DNA from 3 places in the Pseudoalteromonas sp. A25 genome. Region 3 is predicted to be linked to each of the others. Evidence: predicted binding sites of a transcription regulator. Region 3 holds the regulator's gene; each other region holds the start of a gene.

Region 1 (6,659 bases), on a different replicon from region 3:
CTGCTGCTGTAAAGTCTGGAGCCTGACGGCCAACTAATACACCCATTGTTTTCTCCAAATAGTTAGGTTTTTTGTCCAATTGCTTAGCACATATCCATGCACTTAAGCATTGTTAGCTATATTGAGGCAAACTTAAAAAAAACAACCCCAAAAATTGTGGCATCAGTTTATGCTGCCTCTACCAAAAATAACAATCGAATTAAACGATAACTATAATCTATTTTTTTGATGACCCTGCAATATAGGCAAAAAAAAGCCTCGTAAAACGAGGCTCAAAATAGATATTGCTAATCCATAATGTTATCGGGCATTTCACCACGAAGTTGCTGCCAAATTTCGCCCGTTTTATGACCATACTTACGCATTAATGAAATTGCGCCGTCGTGGTTTCTTTCTTCTGCTAGCGCGGTTAAATCTTTATAAAATTGTCTAGCAAGCTCTCTGGTACGAGGATCTGAAAAGTAATGACCACCGATTTTAGAATACAACCCTTTAAAACCATTCAATACCAGAACATAAATACGGTTGTTGCCCGCAATAGCCAGTTGATGGTGTACCCTATAATCGTATTCAGCAAACGCCTCTGCTGAATCTTCTAATTCATCGCTTTTTGATAAGATGTCTATAACAGACTCAGGATTAAACTTAATTGCAGCACGTGTATAAATAGCACTAATATTAGTACGAGCAGACAATAACTGATCGGTTAATTCAGGCATTTTGTCTTCGTCAAGGCGAGCAAGTGTCTCTAAAATGTTTAATCCTGATGTTTCCCAAAAATTATTCACTCGAGTTGGCTTACCATGCTGAATAGTCAACCAACCATCACGAGCAAGACGTTGAAGTACTTCACGCAAAGTAGTTCTTGTAACGCCAATTAGCTCAGACAATTCTCGCTCTGCGGGTAAAATAGAACCAGGTGGAAATTCTCCATTCCATATAGATTCAACAATATACTCCTCAGCAAATCCGGCTGGGCTTTTGGCTTTGAAAATTCTCATTTAGCACCACTTTTTTAGAATATGTGAACGCACTCTCTGCAATCCACTGATTGTACCAGATGATTTCCAACTAACAAGCAAAGAAGATGATTCAACTAAGCCATTATCTGTAACGAGATTAGTTGCAGTTCAAATAATTTATGGCTCATAATAGCGACCTAAATAACATTGAGGAGTTGATATGAATTGGCTTAGCACCCTGTCATCGTCTAAAAAGGCATGGGCTTTACTTGCTTTGAGCGCAGCATTATTTGAAGTCACAGCACTATATTTTCAATACGTTATGGGGTTAGAGCCATGCATTATGTGCATATATCAACGTACAGCCATGCTTGGGTTGCTGGCAGCAGGTATTGTAGGATATTTCGCTCCATCAAACTGGCTATGCAAAGGCGCTGGTTTTGCGATTTGGGGAGTCAGTAGTATCTGGGGGTGGCTTATCGCTCGTGAACACATTGATATGCAAACCACCACGGATCCTTTCGCCTTCACATGTGACATCGTTCCGAACTTCCCTGCTTTTATGCCATTGCATGAGTGGTTCCCGGCATTTTTTGCAGCAACTGGTGATTGTGGCAATATTGATTGGTCATTTATGGGCTTAAGTATGCCAGGTTGGATGGAAGTAATATTTGGGTTCTACAGTTTAGCCTTTATTGTAGTGATAGCCTCAACCGTGTTGGTGAAATCAAAATGAATTTGCGTTTAAGTACAATAAAAGCGCTTGATGGCTATAAACTCAGAGATAGACAGCAAATACTAGCAATTGCCTTAGAAACATTACCCAGCACAAAGAAAGTGCTCTTACGCATTGCGAAGTTAAGTGTACTCACTCCTTTTTTCATTGCCTTAGCCTATTTTGAGGGCTGGACTTTACTGCCCATTTTATTGGCCGCCGGGCTAAGTTACCCTTTATTGACTACACCTATTGAAATAGCATTCGCAAAAACAAAATTTGAAGAAGCAATCGAGCAATTCAAATCAGACCAAACTTAATGGGGCCAAACGGCCCCTCGTTTTTTAAAAACGTATTTTTCCCTCTAATTTAGCGGCAATATTAGCGCCTATCCCTTTAACTTGTTGTAATGAATCCAAACTATCAAATCTGCCATATTTTTCACGAAAGTCGATAATTGCTTGGGCCTTTTTCGCTCCAACCCCAGGCAATGTTATCAACTGCTCAATATTAGCGGAGTTTATATCGATTATTTGTGAAGCTGGCTCTACCAAGTGAAAAGACTCCGTGTCTTTAACTTCTTGAGCGGCTGAATTAGTGCTAATTCCAACACCAATAATAAGGGTTACAACAAGTAAAATTGTTTGCATCATAGTAGTTCCTTAACTAGTTTCGTCCTTTGAATATTCCAATGTAACGCTCTAAGTTCATCACAATGGACTTTAAATAAAGAAAACCATTCAAGGTTTGTCAAGGATGATTTCACAGCAACCCTATTTATATTGCTTTACATTCGGACATGCTAATTCATGGAATTGTAATTAATTAACGCTTGCATAATACCACACAAACATTTACTGTATAAAAAAACAGTGTTTAGCAGGAGTGATCATGGCTGTTATTGTTAAGTATGTGGTTGAAAGAAACGGAGTCGAGCGCATGACCTTTACCAGTAAAAAAGAGGCTGATGCATACGACAAAATGTTAGATGTAGCTGAGTCTCTTGAACAAATGCTCACTAAAGTGGACGTACCTTTAAGTGAACAACAAGTTGAGTCTTTGGCCCTAGAAATTGCAAAACAAAAAGATGACTTTTTAGCTGTTTTAAAAGGTGCTAAGCCAGCAGCAAAACAGGTAGCCGTAAAAAAAGAGAAGCCCACAGCTGACACAGATAAAGTAGCGAAACTAAAAGAAGCATAACTTTTTAAATGACAATAAAAAAGCCGCATTTTGCGGCTTTTAATATGACTATTACTTATTTCAACACAGCTGCGACTGCATCTGCAAAGTAGTTAATGTTAGCATGGCTCACACCAGCTACATTCACTCGTGAAGAACCAACGATATAAATCGCATACTCTTTTTGTAAACGCTCAATTTGTTCTTTATTAATTCCTAAGAACGAAAACATGCCGTTTTGGCGATCAATAAAAGTGAAGTCTTGAGCAACACCTTTAGCAGCTAAGCTATCTTTAATTAAAGTGCGTAAACCGTTAATACGAGTGCGCATTTCATCAAGTTCTTCGTGCCACATTTGCGTCAGTTCATCACTGCTCAGGATCGTATTTACGATATCTGCACCGTGTGCAGGTGGCATTGAGTAGATACTACGCACCACACTTAGCAATACCGAATTTGAAATATCAGCCGTCACAGCATCTTTTGCTATCAAAGAGCAAGCACCAACGCGCTCGCGGTATAAACCAAAGTTTTTAGAACATGACGAGCAAATAAGCATTTCTTCAACACTGTCAGCCAGCAGACGAAGTCCTTTAGCATCTTCATCTAAACTGCTTCCAAAACCTTGATATGCAATATCGACTAATGGTGTAAATCCGACTTCTTTAGCAAGTTCAGCTACAACTTTCCATTGTTGCTCATTTAAGTCCATACCGCTTGGGTTATGACAACATGCGTGAAGTAATACAACATCGCCTTTTGGCACTTGCTTTAACGTATTAATCATTTCGTCAAATAATAGCCCCTTATTCTCATAATCATAATAAGGGTACTCTTTAACGTTTAAGCCAGCTGCTTCAAATAAGCTAATATGGTTAGCCCAAGTTGGTGTAGTTACCCACACAGTTGCATTCGTGTTACAACGCTTAATAAACTCTGCAGCAACACGCAAAGCGCCAGTGCCACCTGGGGTTTGTGCAGTACGAACCCGGTTTGCCAACAAAGCACTGTGCTCGCCAAGTAGCAATGACTCCATTTTCTGACAAAAATCTAAGTTACCCGCCAACCCAATGTATGACTTGGTTTTCTCATTTTCTAGTCGAAATGCTTCTGCTCGCTTCACCGCACGCAGTACAGGTGTATCACCCTGTTCGTCTTTATAAACCCCAACACCTAAATCAATTTTGTTCGGGTTTGTATCTTGCTTATAAGCTGCCATTAAGCCAAGGATAGGATCTGTAGGTAGTGGTTTTAGTTCACTGAACATGGGTCATCTCTTATTTTATGTTATATCAACAATAGTCATGCTGCTCATGCACTAGAAATTGTCGAACTATGGGGTTTAAACTCGGCTCATATTAACATAAATATTTGCCAAAACGAGCGTAATCACTCAGGTAGATATCGAGGGATTTTAATACATACCGCAATTAGTAAAGCTAATACATTCGGTGTAAAAAAATCTTTGCTAAACACTTCTGCATCGATAATACCAATACAGTTGTTTGTGCTATCAAACAATGGTAAGCAACTCTCAGACTGCACTTTTGGGTCACAAGTATAATACTCTCCACCGCCAGCAACATACTCCTGCACATCATTAATAACTCGTGCTTGAGCGCTCATCACAACTTGCACATTGTTACTCGTTGCTGCGAACTGTTCATTTATTGGAAATAATGGGCGACTGGGTGCCCCACAATAAGCAAGCTTGAGTAATTGCTGACCTTGGGCTGTTTGTCTCGTTTGATAAATGCCAAACCAGTCAACATCAGTAACTTGTTTTACAAATGCGACTATGGATTGTAATCGGCTTAAAGCACCATTTGATTGGTCATTATATGCAAGAAAAGAGCTCAGCTGGAAAGGTTCATCCTGAAGGTGACCAAATAGACTACACGCCCCCCCTTCTCCAAGCTCAGGAATAAGGTATGACCATATCGCGTCATGAGCGTTACGTTCATCATTTAAAAACTCATCAAGTTTACCAAGCGCAAGTTCTACTGTTTGCGGGTCTACCGACAATCCAGTTCGAGAAAGGTATAAAGAAACCATCTAGCCATCCAAACATCTTTTTGGATAGACTAACATGTGAATAGATCTTTTAAAATAGTATTTACTGTAATGAATAAACAATTGTGACTTCATTACCAGAGCTATTGAACCTTATTTGCTGGGCTATTTCATGTAGTAGACTAATGCCACGGCCATGCTCTTGTTTTAAATCAGCATCATATTTTGTTTTTTGCCGAAAACCTTTACCGGAGTCACGAATAGTAAACGAAATAGAGTGCGTTTGGGGAGCGTACTGCACACGTACTACAACGGATGCATGTTTAAGGTTGGTTAATGCTTCTGCTCGCTGTTGATAAAACTCCAAAAAGCCATCATCACTATCTTTTATGTTTGAATCTAAACCCAAAACACCATGATCGACCGCATTATTGTATGCCTCAGAAAGCAACAAAAATATATTTGACCTATGTTCTCCCACTCCCTTAATTTTACTCAAGGTATCAACTAACTCGAGCACAGGATCTGCGCTAACAATATTGGTTTGGTCAACGTCAACTGTTAACTCAAAAGGTAATGTCGAATATTCGATAGGGGCTTTACAAATCGCTTTGTTGGGTAAGCAATTAATAATTGCCACACTTAAATCGTCTTGCTGAGCACTGTGTTCTGAGAATTGTTGTGTGTAGTTAACTATCTGCTCAGTCGAAATATGTACCATGCTTTTTAAAGCATGCTTTAGACGCTCTTCACCAAACATTTCTCCTTGGTTATTCTCGGTTTCAATAATACCATCAGTGGCCATCACCAACCTTTTGGTCGCATCAACTTCTAAATGAATCGTGTTACGTTCAAATTCATCACTATCCAAGATACCCAAAGCCATATGCTGTGATTCAAGGGTTTTAATTACATTGCCTTGTTCATCGATCAAGTACAGATCTGGTATCCCCCCTATCCAAACAGAAAGGCTCTTACCAGACTCACTCAACTCTACTATTGCTGCTGCACAAAACATGTTGCTCGGTAACAAAGAGCTTAAAACCTGGTTTAGCTCAAAAGCGATATCGTTAACAGCCATCCCTTTACTTACCATCGCATAAAAAATACGAGACGCAGGTAATGCGCCGACAGCCGCAGCAAGTCCATGCCCCGTAAAATCCCCAAGCAGGCAATAAAACCCACCCATAGGGCTTTTACCCATTAGAAACATATCACCGTTAAACATCGATGCGGGTGACAAGTGGTAATCGCAGTATTGGTTATATTTTGATGATTGATCTAACGCATTGCTAAAAATATGCTCAACTATCTCATGCTCGCGCTCTATTTGATTGTAATGGTATTCCAACTGTTTTTTTTGTTGATTCGCTTCTTGACTCAACCTTCGCGTACGAGCATGCGCCTTAATTTTGGCTGACAAAATGACTTTATCAAAAGGCTTATGAATGAAGTCATCACCGCCAACCGCTAAACACTTTTCAAAGCTGTTACGATCTTCTAATGTGGTTATAAAAATAACAGGTAAGTAAACATCTCCAGCTAATTCTTTAATTTTTGGAGCTGCCTCAAACCCATCCATAACGGGCATAATTACGTCAAGCAAGACAATGTCTATATCACTGCTTCGCAATACCTCTATGGCTTGTGCTCCATTATTGGCAATCGCGACGTCATATTTTTGCTGTTCCAACATAGTTTTAAGCAAAATACAATTAAGAGGCTGATCATCAACAACTAGTACACGCAAAATTAATAGTCCCGTGGTTTAAGTGATTAATCAATATCAA
Region 2 (6,659 bases), on a different replicon from region 3:
AAGATGCAGATAGAATGGATGCGCTGGGTGCAATCGGCGTGAGTCGTTGCATGAAGGTAGGAGGGGCTATTGCAAGGCACTTATACCACTCTGATGACCCTTTTTGTGAAAATCGTGAAGCAGACGATATGCGCTATACGCTTGACCACTTTTTTATCAAGCTATTACATATCGCCCAGCAGATGCATACTGATTCAGCTAAGGAAGAAGCGCGCAAACGAACTGATTTTATGCATACATTCTTAGAGCAGCTTAAGCAAGAAATCGCATCTTAAACGCATGCTAGCGAGTCATGCGTTTTACAAATACGACCACGAAGAGCGCTAATGAGAAGCTGCCAGTAAAAGCCTCAATGGCTGCAATAAATCGGGAGACTCCTACGGGAGTTATGTCGCCATAGCCGAGGGTAGTAAAAGTAACAACACTGAAATAAAAACTGTTCAGTAACGCGCTGATATTTTCTTGTATCGAATTGGAAGGATTGAACTGTAAAATTTGCGTGTCGTAGGTAACGCCAAACAAAAAGTATAAAATGGCACACACCACGATCATCGTTAAACTAAAGCGAATAACATTTTCGGGTTTTTCACCATAACCACAGAGTAAGTTAATAAAACTGGATACGAGTCTGCGCTGAGAGTTTTTTGGGTACTGTTGATGGCGCATGCGCAGCTCTTGATAAGTATACTTACCCGCCATTTCAAATAAACCTTGTTGCTCAGCGCCTTTACGTAGTAAGCGATATATTTCCTCAGACTGCAGGAATAGATCGTTAGCATCTTCTGTTCGTTTTTCTTTTAAAGCGATAAAGCCTTGCTGCTCTTGGAGAAGTTTGTCGCCAAGGTATAAATTGTCAATGCGTGTGTTATCGAGCTTTAGTCCCAGTAAATTGGCTTTTTCTAAATGGCAGCAATGTAAATTTGCTTCTCTAAGATCGGCTTTCATTAAAGAGGCTTCACGAAAGGTATTATTGAATAAATGAGCGCCCTTTAAATTGGCTCGATAAAAATTACTGTAAGACAAGTCATAGCCGCTGTGATCGCCAAACTTAACCAGGTTAAGCCCTTCAAGATTGGCGCGTTTTAGTTCTAAGCCTTGCAGCAAGCCACCTCGTTTTGCGTAGCGCTCCAGTTTATGGGTTAACTCTAAACCACTTTTGTCGAATTTTGCATCGTGCCAAAAACAAAGTCCGGAGCCCATATCGATTTCCTGGCATTGGTGGCCATCGGGTGATTTATACTGACAACTGGGTTTATCACTCATAGATACCTGATCCTTTTGCCTATTTATTTTAATAGATTAGCAGCTAATTAGCGCGGTAGAATGGAAGCGATGTAATTTTTTTAAAATCAATATGTTTGAATATCAACTAAAACTCAGTAAAAAACGCAAAACAATTGCCTTAAGAGTCACCGACCAAGGGATTTTGGTTTATGCGCCACAAGGTGCCTGCATCAACGGTATTGAACGTTGGCTTGCGACAAAAAAAGCGTGGGTAGCAAAGCAGCGGCAAATTATTGCAAAGGGCGCACAGCAACAAGCTCCTTGGCATAGTGGCAAAGTGTGTGTTTTTGGTGATGAATACGAATTTATTTGTGATAGTAAAATGTCTTCACGTATCGACCATCAACTAAAAAAAGTGGTCATACGAACAACGGCAAAATCAACAATTCAGTCAATTCGTAAGGCGTTATTGCAATTGTTAGCAACTGAACTTGAATACTATATTGATAGCCGCTTATATGCTTTGAGCTTACAGATGAACGCACCGGTTGAAAGTGTTAAATTTCGCGAATATAAAAGTCGCTGGGGGAGTTGTTCGAGTCAAAAAGCACTTACCTTTAACGTATTACTCGCAGGTGCACCTAAACGAATGATTGATTACGTTTTGATACATGAACTAGCTCATTGTCATGTAATGGCGCATAACAGCGCGTTTTGGTCACTGGTAGCTGAGTACGACAGTAATTACAAAGACGCAGTAAATTGGTTCAAAGTTAACGGCAAACAGTTATTTATAGATAAAGAATAAAGGGATAATGAAAGCAATAAAAAGTGGTGGAGGGGGCTGGATTCGAACCAGCGAAGGCAGTGCCGTCAGATTTACAGTCTGATCCCTTTGGCCGCTCGGGAACCCCTCCTAAACAACGGCGGTGATAATATCAAAGTTTCTTATTAAGTAAAGAAAACTGCTAAAGAAATTTTAAAAAATGCCGATAAAAGCATAGATTCGTAATTAATTGGTGAAACTCTATGCAACTTGATGCAGTCTTAACCAGAGAAGATCAGCTTGGTAGCGCTTTGTCAGTCAGTGTGGCTGAGCATCGCAGAGCAGACTTTGCAATGTTATTGGCAATGCTTTCTCAAGATGCATTAGATTTTAGCCAGTTTCACCTACCTGAAACCCAAGCAGATGAAGCTGATTTATCAGAGTACGCCCTAAAAAAAGAATTACAAATTGGCCCACAACGCGCTCTGGCGCCTGAACAATTTGATATATTGATTGGTCAAAACAATGCAAAAGTGCTTGAGCAAAGCAGTTTAGTATCATTGAAATTACAAGACTGCTTACGCCCAGAGCCCCTAGCCGTTCGTAATGATAAGACGCACATTCCATTGGTTGTTGTAGACAACTGCGATATTGCTGTGAGAAAGCGCTTAGAAGCGGTAAAAAGTGGTCATTCGGTCGAAGAAAAACCCGCTATGAATGCAGCGGGCTTTTACGACCAAATAGCGGGTGGGCACATGCAAAGTGCATTGCAACTAAGCGCTTAAATTTAGTTGCTGTGGCATTTTTTATATTTTTTACCACTGCCACACGGGCATTCGTCGTTTCTGCCTATTTTAGTTTCTAAAGTTGGTAAAATTGTACCATCCAGATACTTCCACTGCTCAGACTCCTTAACAAACAAAGATTTCTCGTGAAGCATGCAAACCTTGTTTTCAGCAATATAAGTTGCTTTAAATTCCACATAGCTTGCTTCAGAGGTGCTGCCCGTATCGATTATTTCCAACTTAATAAACTGAGCAACATCGGCAAATGCCAAAATATCTTCAACGCTATGGTGTTGCTGTTCATTTTGAACATAGGTTGCTCTTATATACTCCGCATTTTTTGTACAGTAAGCGCTGTAGCGAGAGCGCATTAGTTGTTCGGCAGTAGTGGGTAGGTGTGAGCTGTTAATGAATGGCCCACAACATTCTTCAAAAGGGGTATTACTTGAGCAATAACACATAAGCTCTTACAAAGTTAAGACATCAATGTGCTTATTGTACATGTTTCTTTATCAACGGTTTTAGAAAAGCAATAAATTTCTGTATTTGAAGAGGGTAAGCGCATTGTCGCAAGTTCACTAGGAGAAAGGATATCAGTCCAAGTGATCACTGCTGCAAAATTACCATTGTTTAAGGCTGATGTAAGAACATAATTAAGGTCTAGAATGTGCTTTTTCCTGATAACTAGCAGTTTACTTGCGTCAATTGAACAGCTATCCATCATTGCCTTATTGGGAACATTGTCTGGGGCAATTAATAATGTCCAGCCTTTCTTTTGATTACATTGATGAACAATTTTCAATAACTCTAAGCTAGCACATATGTCATCAGATGTTTTTACAACATGATGGTTAGTAACAGCTGCCTGCGCTAAATCTGATGGTGCTTTTAAAACTGAACTTGCGTGTAACATAATCAACTCACTGGTGTTATATACAGTATGTGTATACAGTAGTTTATACAGTAATTAGATGCAAGGAAAAATTGTTAGTTTTTTATACAAATGCAAATCAAAGCGCAGAGCTAAACTTCACTCTGCTTTTCATGTATTTGATAAATAAAAACTAATTTTATGGGAGGATTAAGATTTAATAAATGAGAGTTGGTGAATTTGCTCGTACAATGTGGCGGCGTAACAATGGGCATCTTTAATGCGTTTGGTAGATAGGTGAGGTTTGAGTTGCTCAATCATCGCATCAGCAGCTTCCATACCTTGGCTTTGGGCGAGTACCAGCCAAGCCATAGCGTGGAAAGGGCTTTGCGGCACGCCTTGACCTTTGACAAACAGCAAGCCTAAATAAAACTGCGCTTTATTATTGCCCGACATTGCAGCCATGCGAAACCATTTAGCTGCCAGCGGATACGCCTGCTCTTTTAGGTAGTAAAGGCCTTTTTTAAGTGCGGCTTGTGGATCGTTATCTTCAGGCAGCTGTGCATCACTGTTTATCGGCGCAGTAACAAAGTTAAGCACGTTGAGCAGTTGTTGCTCCAAATCTTGGCTGGCCGAATTTTCAAATTGTTCTCGTTCCATAGTCTAACCGCAATAATAAACTTATTAGAAGTGTAGTTGAATTTTAACGAAATTGTCCGAATAAACCAGTGATTTATGTTAAAATCCAAACACTTGTTTCCAATTTATAACCATTGATATGTTAGAACGCATTTTCGCCATTCGACAACAGGGCTCGAGTATTAAAACTGAGGTACTGGCTGGTTTAACAACCTTTGTGACTATGGTTTATATCATTTTTGTAAATCCGCTTATGCTCGCCCAGGCTGGTATGGATATGGGTGCAGCATTTGTTGCTACCTGTATCGCGGCGGCTATTGGTTGTTTTATTATGGGCTTTTGGGCCAATTACCCATTAGCTTTAGCGCCGGGTATGGGGCTGAATGCTTTTTTCACCTATGGTGTTGTACTTGGTATGGGACATTCTTGGCAATCAGCGTTAGGAGCGGTGTTTTTATCTGGTTGTCTATTTTTGCTATTGAGTATTTTTAAAATTAGAGAGTGGGTTATACAAGCAATTCCGCTCGTTTTAAAGCAGGCAATTGCCACTGGTATAGGGGCCTTTTTAGCATTAATAGCACTCAAAAATGCAGGGATCATCGTTGCAAATCCAGCTACCTTAGTGCAACTTGGCGACATTACACAAGCAGGGCCATTACTCGCAATTTTTAGTTTTTTTATCATCGCAGCACTCATGTTCCGAGACATAAAAAGCGGTGTTCTTATCAGTATAATGCTTGTTACGGGAGCTGCTTGGAGTCTCGAGTTGATAACCTACCAAGGGTTGACCTCCATGCCACCTAGCATATTACCAACACTTATGGAGCTTGATATCGCAAGTGCGTTTGAGTTATCTATGTTAAGTGTTGTGTTTGCTTTTTTATTTGTGGATCTATTTGATACTTCGGGCACTTTGGTCGCTGTAACACATAAAGCCGGTCTGGCTGATGAGCAAGGCAAAATGCCAAGGCTCGGCCGGGCGTTAAGTGCTGATAGTAGTGCGACAATTGCAGGTTCAATGCTTGGCACTTCGACAACTACCTCTTACATAGAATCAGTATCTGGTGTGTCAGTTGGGGGTAAAACAGGGTTAACAGCGGTGGTGGTTGGCATATGCTTTATACTGATGACCTTTTTCGCACCCCTAGCAAAAATGGTGCCTGCATATGCGACCGCTGGTGCAATATTATATGTTGCGGTGCTAATGCTACAAAATCTAAAATTTGTGAACTGGGATGACATGAGCGACGCAATACCAGTTAGTGTGGTGCTGTTAATGACGCCGTTGACATTTTCTATTGCACATGGAATTGCGCTTGGTTTTATCGCTTATACTGCCATAAAAGTCGTTTGCAAAAAGGCTGAGGAGGTCAGCGCAAGTGTTTGGCTTTTGACTGCATTGTTTGTACTGAAGTTTTCACTAGAGTGACTAAGATAGACTGATTAAGTGGTAATACTACCACTTTTTCTTAGGGGCAAATAACACATCTAGGTCGTCTTGTTCTTGCTCTTTTTTCTTCTTAACTGACGACGCATTAGAGGCTTTTAGCTCGGTACTTATTTCTTCTAAATAGGCTTCTAGCTGGGCTTTTCTTTCTGTAACGTATTCATCACTGTAGGTTACAGCATTAATTGTTGCGTAGGCCTTTTCAAAATACTGACGAGCTGAGCCAACCATGTTGGCGGTGCGTGCTGATACGCCACGCTTAATCTGGCTTTCCACATTGATGCGCAATTGTAGCTTTTCTAAGCGACGATCTTCTGCAACAAAAAGTTGCGTGTCTACCTTACCTTTAGAGTGCTCGGAGCGAATAACGTGCCTTAGGCGCTTAATTCCTTGAACTAAAGCAATGAGTTGTTTGTCTGCCTCAGGTAAATTTAAGCTATCAGCTTGGGCATCGGGGTCAAGCTGAGTATTTAACCTTTCTTTTGCATCGTTGAGGCGGTTTTTTAATTCTTTATTAGTTGGAGACAGCTCTACCATTACACATAGAGCATCATATACTCGGCGTTGAAGAACTCTTGTCACAAGTTCTGACATAGGTATATTGCAGCTATTTACAATAATGTCTTCCGATTCTTCAATGATTTTTTTCTGTTTTGTAAGCTCTTTTCTGCGTTCAGCCTCTTGCTTCTCTCTGTGTTGCTGAACTGCACTGACCCACACCGCTATAACGATCAAAGCAACAATCAACATAATAATGATAGAAACAAACATAACTGACTTCTCTTAGACCACGACTCAAAACATGAATTTTTATCTTACATCAATTAATTGCAATCTGAACAGCTTTGCGTTCATATGGATGAAATTTTTTTAAAAAATCATTATTTATCATTATAGACCAATCAAATCATTTTATGTGTTTACAAT
Region 3 (6,659 bases):
GGTACTTTTGTCGATATAACAGAGCAAGACCAACTATTGCAAAAGCTCAAGTCATCAAATGAAAATTTAGAGCACTTCGCTTTTCTAGCTTCTCATGATCTTCAAGAGCCTTTAAGAAAGATCATTGCTTTCACTGATAGTTTATCTGTTAGATTAAAAAATTACATTGGCAATGATGAAAACGCGCAATTTGAAATGTCTCGACTCATTGAAGCTTCAGATAAAATGCGCGTAATGATACAAGCTTTACTCAAATTATCTAGATTACAATCACAGAAACTAATTCCTATCGAGACAACCTTAGGCAACCTTATCGATGATACATGCGAGCAGATCAGCTGTGCGATTGAGGAAACTAAAGCTCAAATTACCGTAGACACGCCAGATCAGCTTCTAGAAGTAGACAACTCTCTCTTCGTTCAGGTGTTCCAAAACCTCATCGCAAATAGCCTTAAATTCATCGAGAGCGATATAACACCAAGAATAAAAGTATTTAGCGAACTTAGAGACAATCAAATCATCATATATTACCAAGACAATGGTATAGGCATTCAGGAACCATATTGGCAGAGTATCTTTGAGCCATTTAAACGGTTAGACAATGGAGTAACATATTCAGGCAGTGGTATCGGATTAGCTATGTGCAAAGAAATAATAAAACTGCATAACGGGAGTATTGCGTGTCGAAGTCACAAGAGTAACGGTACCACTTTTATTATTAACCTACCAAGCACTCGGGGGTAAGTATGGATATAGTATTAGTGGATGACGACACCGATGATGTTTACCTATTTACAACTGCATGTGAATACATTACTCCAAAGCCAAATCTGATCGTATTACAAAATGGTGAACAGCTTTTGGAATATATAGATACTCACGGTCTCAAGGGAGATAAGCTCTATCTTGTAGACTTAAACATGCCAAAAATGGGGGGGCTAGAAGCCTTAAAGCACATTAAGCAAAGGGGCTTGGTCAATAAGTTATGTATAATTAGTTACACAACATCGAGTCAGCCTTCTGATATTGAACACGCTTTCTCGTTAGGCGCCAAGTCATATATAACAAAACCTAGTAAGGTAGTTGACCTAATTGAGCTGCTCGAAGTGCTTACTAAATACTGGTTCACTTACAATCACTTTGCTAGGAGCAACAATGAATAAATGGCTAATTTATCTTTTAGAAGATAATGAAGATGATATTTACTTAATACAGCAGTTCCTCGTGAACCATAATGGGCGTCATCAGTTTAAGCTTAAGTCTTTAAAAAACCTTGCTACATTAAAATTAGCTACACGGCAATGTTCACCTGACATTCTGCTCATTGACCTCAATTTACCAGACAGCTCAGGGCTCAACACTCTTATTACCGTCAAACACTTCGTGCCAAACATTCCCATCGTTGTGCTCACTGGCGACTCAAATGAGAGAATTGGAGAGCAAACCATCCAGTTAGGTGCTCAAGATTACATTCCAAAACATGAACTAACGAGTTCTCTGTTAGCTAGAACAATCATTTTTTCAAAAGAGAGATTCGAATTGCAGCGTAATCTAGAGAATATGGTTGTAATGGATAAACTCACTATGCTCAATAACCGAGGCTCATTCGATAACGAACTACATAAGTATGTTCAAGATGCTATCAGGTACGATACAAGTTTTGGTTTGCTGTTTATCGATTTAGATAACTTTAAAGCCGTTAATGATGAGTTAGGGCATCAAGCTGGAGATCAGCTCTTAAGAGGCATTGCTGCGAAACTAAAAATGTTTCGTCGAACATCTGATTTTGTAGCCAGGTATGGTGGAGACGAGTTCGTTATAATCGCGCCACATATAGCGGACAAAAACCAACTCATGAAACTGGCACAGCACAAGTATAGCTTACTTGCCGATAATTACTGCATCGAAGGAAGCAACAATCAAATCCATGAAATACACCTAGAAGTGAGTATAGGCGCGGTACTCTTTCCTGATGATGGCGAAACCGAAAGCAAATTAATACAAAACGCCGATGCCTCGATGTATGAAGCAAAAGAAGCGGGAAAACCTTTTCGAATATGCAAGGACAAAGATTGACGAACACATATCATCGTAAATATCAGCTGCTTTCCATCACGCTTTCAGTAGAGCTATGCAGGGCCATAAAAAGCCATCATAAATAGATATTGGATGAGGCTCGTCAATATATCTCTGTATCAAATACTCGGAGCACGATCAAAAAACTTCTGCAATATCAAACCCAGCTATTATTTCGAATAATGCCGACAGCAAGGCCCTCAATCTCAAAAGACTGATACTCCAAATCAACAGTGATTGGCGAAAACTCTTCATTTTCAGCATGTAAAAGCACTTTTTTCCCCGCCTTCTCCAATCTTTTAACAGTTACTTCATCTTCAACTCTAGCAACAACAACCTGACCATTTTCTGCAACTTTAGTACTGTGAACTGCTAGCAAATCTCCGTCTAAAATACCTATATCCTTCATACTCATACCATTTACTCTGAGTAAGTAATCGGCTGCTGGTTTAAATAAGTGAGCATCAATTTGGCAATGCGTTTCTACATGCTGCTGCGCTAAAATCGGCTCCCCAGCAGCTACGCGCCCAATCAGAGGTAGTCCTGGATCTTCTTTCTCTATTTCTTCAACTAATCTAATCCCACGGCTCGCACCAGGCACCATTTCAATCACACCTTTTTTGGCTAGCGCCTTCAAGTGCTCTTCGGCTGCATTCGCGCTTTTAAACCCTAGTGCTTCTGCAATCTCAGCTCGAGTCGGAGGCATTCCCGTATCTTTAATAAACACCTTGATTAGTTCAAATACTTGTTCTTGTCTTTTTGTAAGTGGACGCATACAACTGGTTTTCCATACAGTACATTTACTGTGAGTATATACAGTTAATAGAAAATCGCAATGGGTGAAGGGGAAATATCAAAGTATTATTTCTAAACTAACAATATGCTTTTAAATTCCTTTTATACAAAAAGGTACGGTCTCTGTTTTTTTATCGACTGACCACGTTTATCAGCTGTATTTGAACCTTAATAACGTCTGCTCGATGTTATTTTTGCTATACAGCAAAAGTGTTTCGCCATGCCTACTCATTGTTATTTTTAAAAGATCAATATAGTGTGAGATTCATCTCATTGTCGATGGCGTTTATACAAAGGTAATCATTATGAAAAAAGTACTTATTCCAGTTACTAACCATGCAACACTAGGCACTACAGAACAGGCAAATGGTACCTATGCTCCAGAACTAACGCACGTGGTTCATGTATTGAACAGCAACAGCATTGCGTTTGATATTGCCTCTATACAAGGTGGCAAGGCGCCTCTTTACGGCACAGACATCGAAGGCGATGACGTGAATAGCCAAGTATTAAGTGACTCTTCGTTCAAAGCACAGATCGACAATACCTTAGTCGCTTCACAGGTGAATATTGAAGATTATGATGCGATTTTCTACCCGGGTGGCTTTGGCTTATTATCTGACTTAGCAATCAATAAAGACATTGGGGGCATGGCAGCAAAACATTATGAAGCGGGCGGTATCATTGCAGCAGTATGCCATGGCCCAGCGGCATTATTACCAATTACATTAAGCAATGGTGAGCCTTTACTTGCTAACAAACACGTTACCGCATTTACCCGAGAAGAAGAAATAGACTTTGGCACTATTAATGATATTCCATTCTTATTAGAAGAATCGCTCACTCGTAACGCAGCAAAATACAGCAAAGTACAACCTTGGGGTGAATTTGTAATTGAAGATGACCGTGTCATTACAGGCCAAAATCCAACAAGCGCTCATGCTGTGGGCGAAGCTTTAGTAAAGCTATTGTCATAAGAGCTGAAAATGATAAAAGTACACCACCTAAATCAATCTCGCTCAACGCGAATTTTATGGCTATTAGAAGAGCTTGGCCTGCCCTACGAAGTTGAGCGGCACGAACGTGATAGCGCAACGCGTTTGGCCCCAGCAAGCTTGGCAAAAGTTCACCCACTAAGCAAAGCACCTATTATTGAACATAATGGTTTGGTGCTTTGCGAGTCGGGCGCAATCATTGAGTATATTCTTGATCAAGCACCAAGTGAGTATTTGCGCCCAGAGAAGGGTTCCAAAGCATACTTTCAATACTTAGAGTGGCTGCACTTTGCTGAAGGGTCTTTAGGCTTGCCAATTATTGCCCGTTTACTTATGAACATGGAACAGCGAGATGGCACCAAACCGATGGATGGTTATATCAGCAAAGAGTTAAACCTAGATTTCTCATATATAGATAATGTGCTTGCAAAGCAAAACTACTTCGCTGGCGAGCAGTTTTCTGCCGCTGATATTATGATGACAATTTCGTTAGAAATCGCCGATAGCTTAAATTTACTTGAAGGGCACGATAATATCACCCGCTATCTTGGTGATATGCAAAGTAGAGAAGCGTATAAAAAAGCCCGCGCGTTTGGCTAATGAGTTAAGTTTTCATTATTCAGTTTTAAAGGTTTAAACTCGCGACGCTGTTATGTACAGAGCGCGAGTTTTTCATTTATAAATGCTGGCGTTTTGATTTGCTTTGGACCTATTGTGTTTGCAAAATAGTCAAAGGCGCATTGTCTTCAAACAACCGTGCAAAATACCCCTAAAAGTGGTATTGATTATCACACTGAGTAACGCTGCTTGTATGTGAGGTCCTCACTTTAGCCGATAACTAACGGGGGCATGCTTGAGTACTGTGCTGTTATTGCACACCCATTTCGTCACTCGGTACTCGCTTAGCGTCATTCTGAACTTGTTTAAGAACCCATTACAGGCAAACAATCAGCATTGGCAAAACAGAATGGTTTTTAGGAAGAGAATATGATCACCGCAATAACACAAAAAGACTTTCGCAACTTTTGGCCCACCTTTAAAAACATCATACAAGCACAGCAAACCTACGCATTTGACTCAAACATGTCATTTGAAGAGGCTTATCAACTTTGGTGCCAATCACCACTCAAAGCTTTTGCTTATAAAGTTGACGGTGTAGTTTTAGGCACGTATTACCTCAAAGCTAACGCCATGGGCCCAAGCAGTCATATTTGTAATTGTGGCTATATGGTCAGCGAAGCCGCAAGAGGCCAAGGTATTGCGCAAAAGCTCTGTGAACACTCGCAACGTATAGCCAAAGAAATGGGATTTGAAGCCATGCAATTTAACAGCGTGGTAAGCACCAATGAAGGTGCTATACGTTTATGGCAAAGACTTGGTTATAGCATTATAGGTACAATTCCCAAAGCCTATAAGCACCCACAGTTGGGGTATGTCGATAGTCATATTATGCATAAGTTTCTGGTTTAGTTAAATTAGGACCCAAATACAGTGCATACCACGCGATGAATTGGTTTACAGCTAAGCGCTTAAAGTGTCGACAAGCTAGCTAAAATCTAATCTGATATGCAGCTTGTGATTTTGTCTAATAACATTATTAGTCGCTGTTTGAGAATAAAGAAGCAAGCCGCGATTTTGGCTATTTTTGTTTGTTGTTTATAAACAGAATTTTGAGTGGAATTATAAGGCAATGTAGTATCCGCAATTTTAGGGGGTTATGAACCACTAAAATGGTAGAGAATAAGCTGTCTGGTAAACACTGAAAAGGATAGCACTTTGTCACCTTTAAAAATTTTAATAGATAAACATATTGGTGCTGATAGCCTTTCCGAGATTCAACATTCACTAAATGAACTAAACATTGGACTAGAAATTAAAGAGCGCTCAAGAAAAGGATCATATTTATCTTTAGACTGGGTTTAGTGGTCAATACTTTTCGGTAAATCGGTATAACAGCCTATTTCAGCTTACTGCCGTTGCTCGTTCGTTTAGATAATCGCAGCGAATCCCTGCCCCTATCAACTACTCATCGGCCCTTTGCGTATCGACCTTTCCTAAACGAGCTAATTTTTCAAAGCCTTGAGTTATACCAACCCGCAATAACTGTTATTCTTTTCAAAGGTAAAATACAATGCGGCTAGCGTTAAAAGTTTCTCATTTAAAACAAATAAATAACAAAATTTTTGCCCAGCTACCAACAAGATTTCATAACCTAAAAAGGCCACTTAGTTAAGCGGATTGGTATTACACATTTACAGTTTTCGATAGTCACACGTGTGAATGCCACCATTTGAGGTTTCAACAAACCTTACATACTCGCTCTCAGGGAACATCGATTTAGCCAAAGCTGTCATTGCACTATTTGGAAATCTTCTTTTATAGGCTTCCAAAGCCGACAGTAAAAACTGATTGGTTTCTAAATCAAAATTCTCATAGGTTTGGTTGTTCCAATTTTTTAATTGCTCCGGCGAGGCAAAAAATGGGTTTTGATATTGAGTATACTGGTGATACAGCTCGTTATCAGAGTAAGCCCTTAAATTGAAGTCAATCATCGTCTCTATTGATTTGCCATCTATCTCAACCGAATACAGGTCATAACCCTGCATCGCTGCAACCTCTGCCATCATAATGACAGACGCGAGCGCTGATGTAGAATAACCTAGCGCAGAGTCTCCTCGCTGTGATTCAAAAACTATTGAGCCATCAGCTCTAACTTGTTTATCTAAAATCATAAAATAGCGCGCAATACCTCTTCTAAAGTAGTCATCGTTATTTTCTGTCACTCCCAGCATC

The links. Region 3 encodes LexA, which represses DNA repair genes until DNA is damaged. Its sites were predicted from a motif close to TACTGTATNNNNATACAGTA; they were not measured.
Region 1: GDK41_RS05135 (YebG family protein) is a predicted target of LexA. The motif match lies at 2,533-2,552, and genes of this name have one in related genera.
Region 2: GDK41_RS06190 (SulA-like leucine-rich domain-containing protein) is a predicted target of LexA. The motif match lies at 3,710-3,729, and genes of this name have one in related genera.

Annotation. Positions count from the first base shown of each region.
Region 1 covers NZ_AP021846.1:1,151,134-1,157,792, reverse strand. Annotated here, with positions in the region: partial or broken gene GDK41_RS05160 (peroxiredoxin C) at 1-46, opposite strand, end outside; gene fadR (fatty acid metabolism transcriptional regulator FadR) at 288-1,001, opposite strand; gene dsbB (disulfide bond formation protein DsbB) at 1,183-1,698, shown strand; gene GDK41_RS05145 (DUF6170 family protein) at 1,695-1,997, shown strand; gene GDK41_RS05140 (ComEA family DNA-binding protein) at 2,022-2,330, opposite strand; gene GDK41_RS05135 (YebG family protein) at 2,569-2,877, shown strand; gene GDK41_RS05130 (amino acid aminotransferase) at 2,933-4,123, opposite strand; gene GDK41_RS05125 (GAF domain-containing protein) at 4,246-4,911, opposite strand; gene GDK41_RS05120 (fused response regulator/phosphatase) at 4,973-6,619, opposite strand; gene GDK41_RS05115 (STAS domain-containing protein) at 6,646-6,659, opposite strand, start outside.
Region 2 covers NZ_AP021846.1:1,370,982-1,377,640, forward strand. Annotated here, with positions in the region: gene GDK41_RS06160 (HD domain-containing protein) at 1-275, shown strand, start outside; gene GDK41_RS06165 (ion channel) at 283-1,263, opposite strand; gene GDK41_RS06170 (M48 family metallopeptidase) at 1,355-2,032, shown strand; tRNA gene GDK41_RS06175 (tRNA-Tyr) at 2,057-2,141, opposite strand; gene GDK41_RS06180 (VC2046/SO_2500 family protein) at 2,254-2,775, shown strand; gene GDK41_RS06185 (YchJ family protein) at 2,778-3,236, opposite strand; gene GDK41_RS06190 (SulA-like leucine-rich domain-containing protein) at 3,251-3,688, opposite strand; gene GDK41_RS06195 (tetratricopeptide repeat protein) at 3,857-4,306, opposite strand; gene GDK41_RS06200 (NCS2 family permease) at 4,425-5,714, shown strand; gene GDK41_RS06205 (hypothetical protein) at 5,742-6,503, opposite strand.
Region 3 covers NZ_AP021847.1:363,264-369,922, forward strand. Annotated here, with positions in the region: gene GDK41_RS18175 (PAS domain-containing sensor histidine kinase) at 1-744, shown strand, start outside; gene GDK41_RS18180 (response regulator) at 747-1,163, shown strand; gene GDK41_RS18185 (two-component system response regulator) at 1,156-2,076, shown strand; gene lexA (transcriptional repressor LexA) at 2,234-2,851, opposite strand; gene GDK41_RS18195 (type 1 glutamine amidotransferase domain-containing protein) at 3,177-3,848, shown strand; gene GDK41_RS18200 (glutathione S-transferase family protein) at 3,858-4,466, shown strand; gene GDK41_RS18205 (GNAT family N-acetyltransferase) at 4,854-5,336, shown strand; gene GDK41_RS18210 (alginate lyase family protein) at 6,119-6,659, opposite strand, start outside.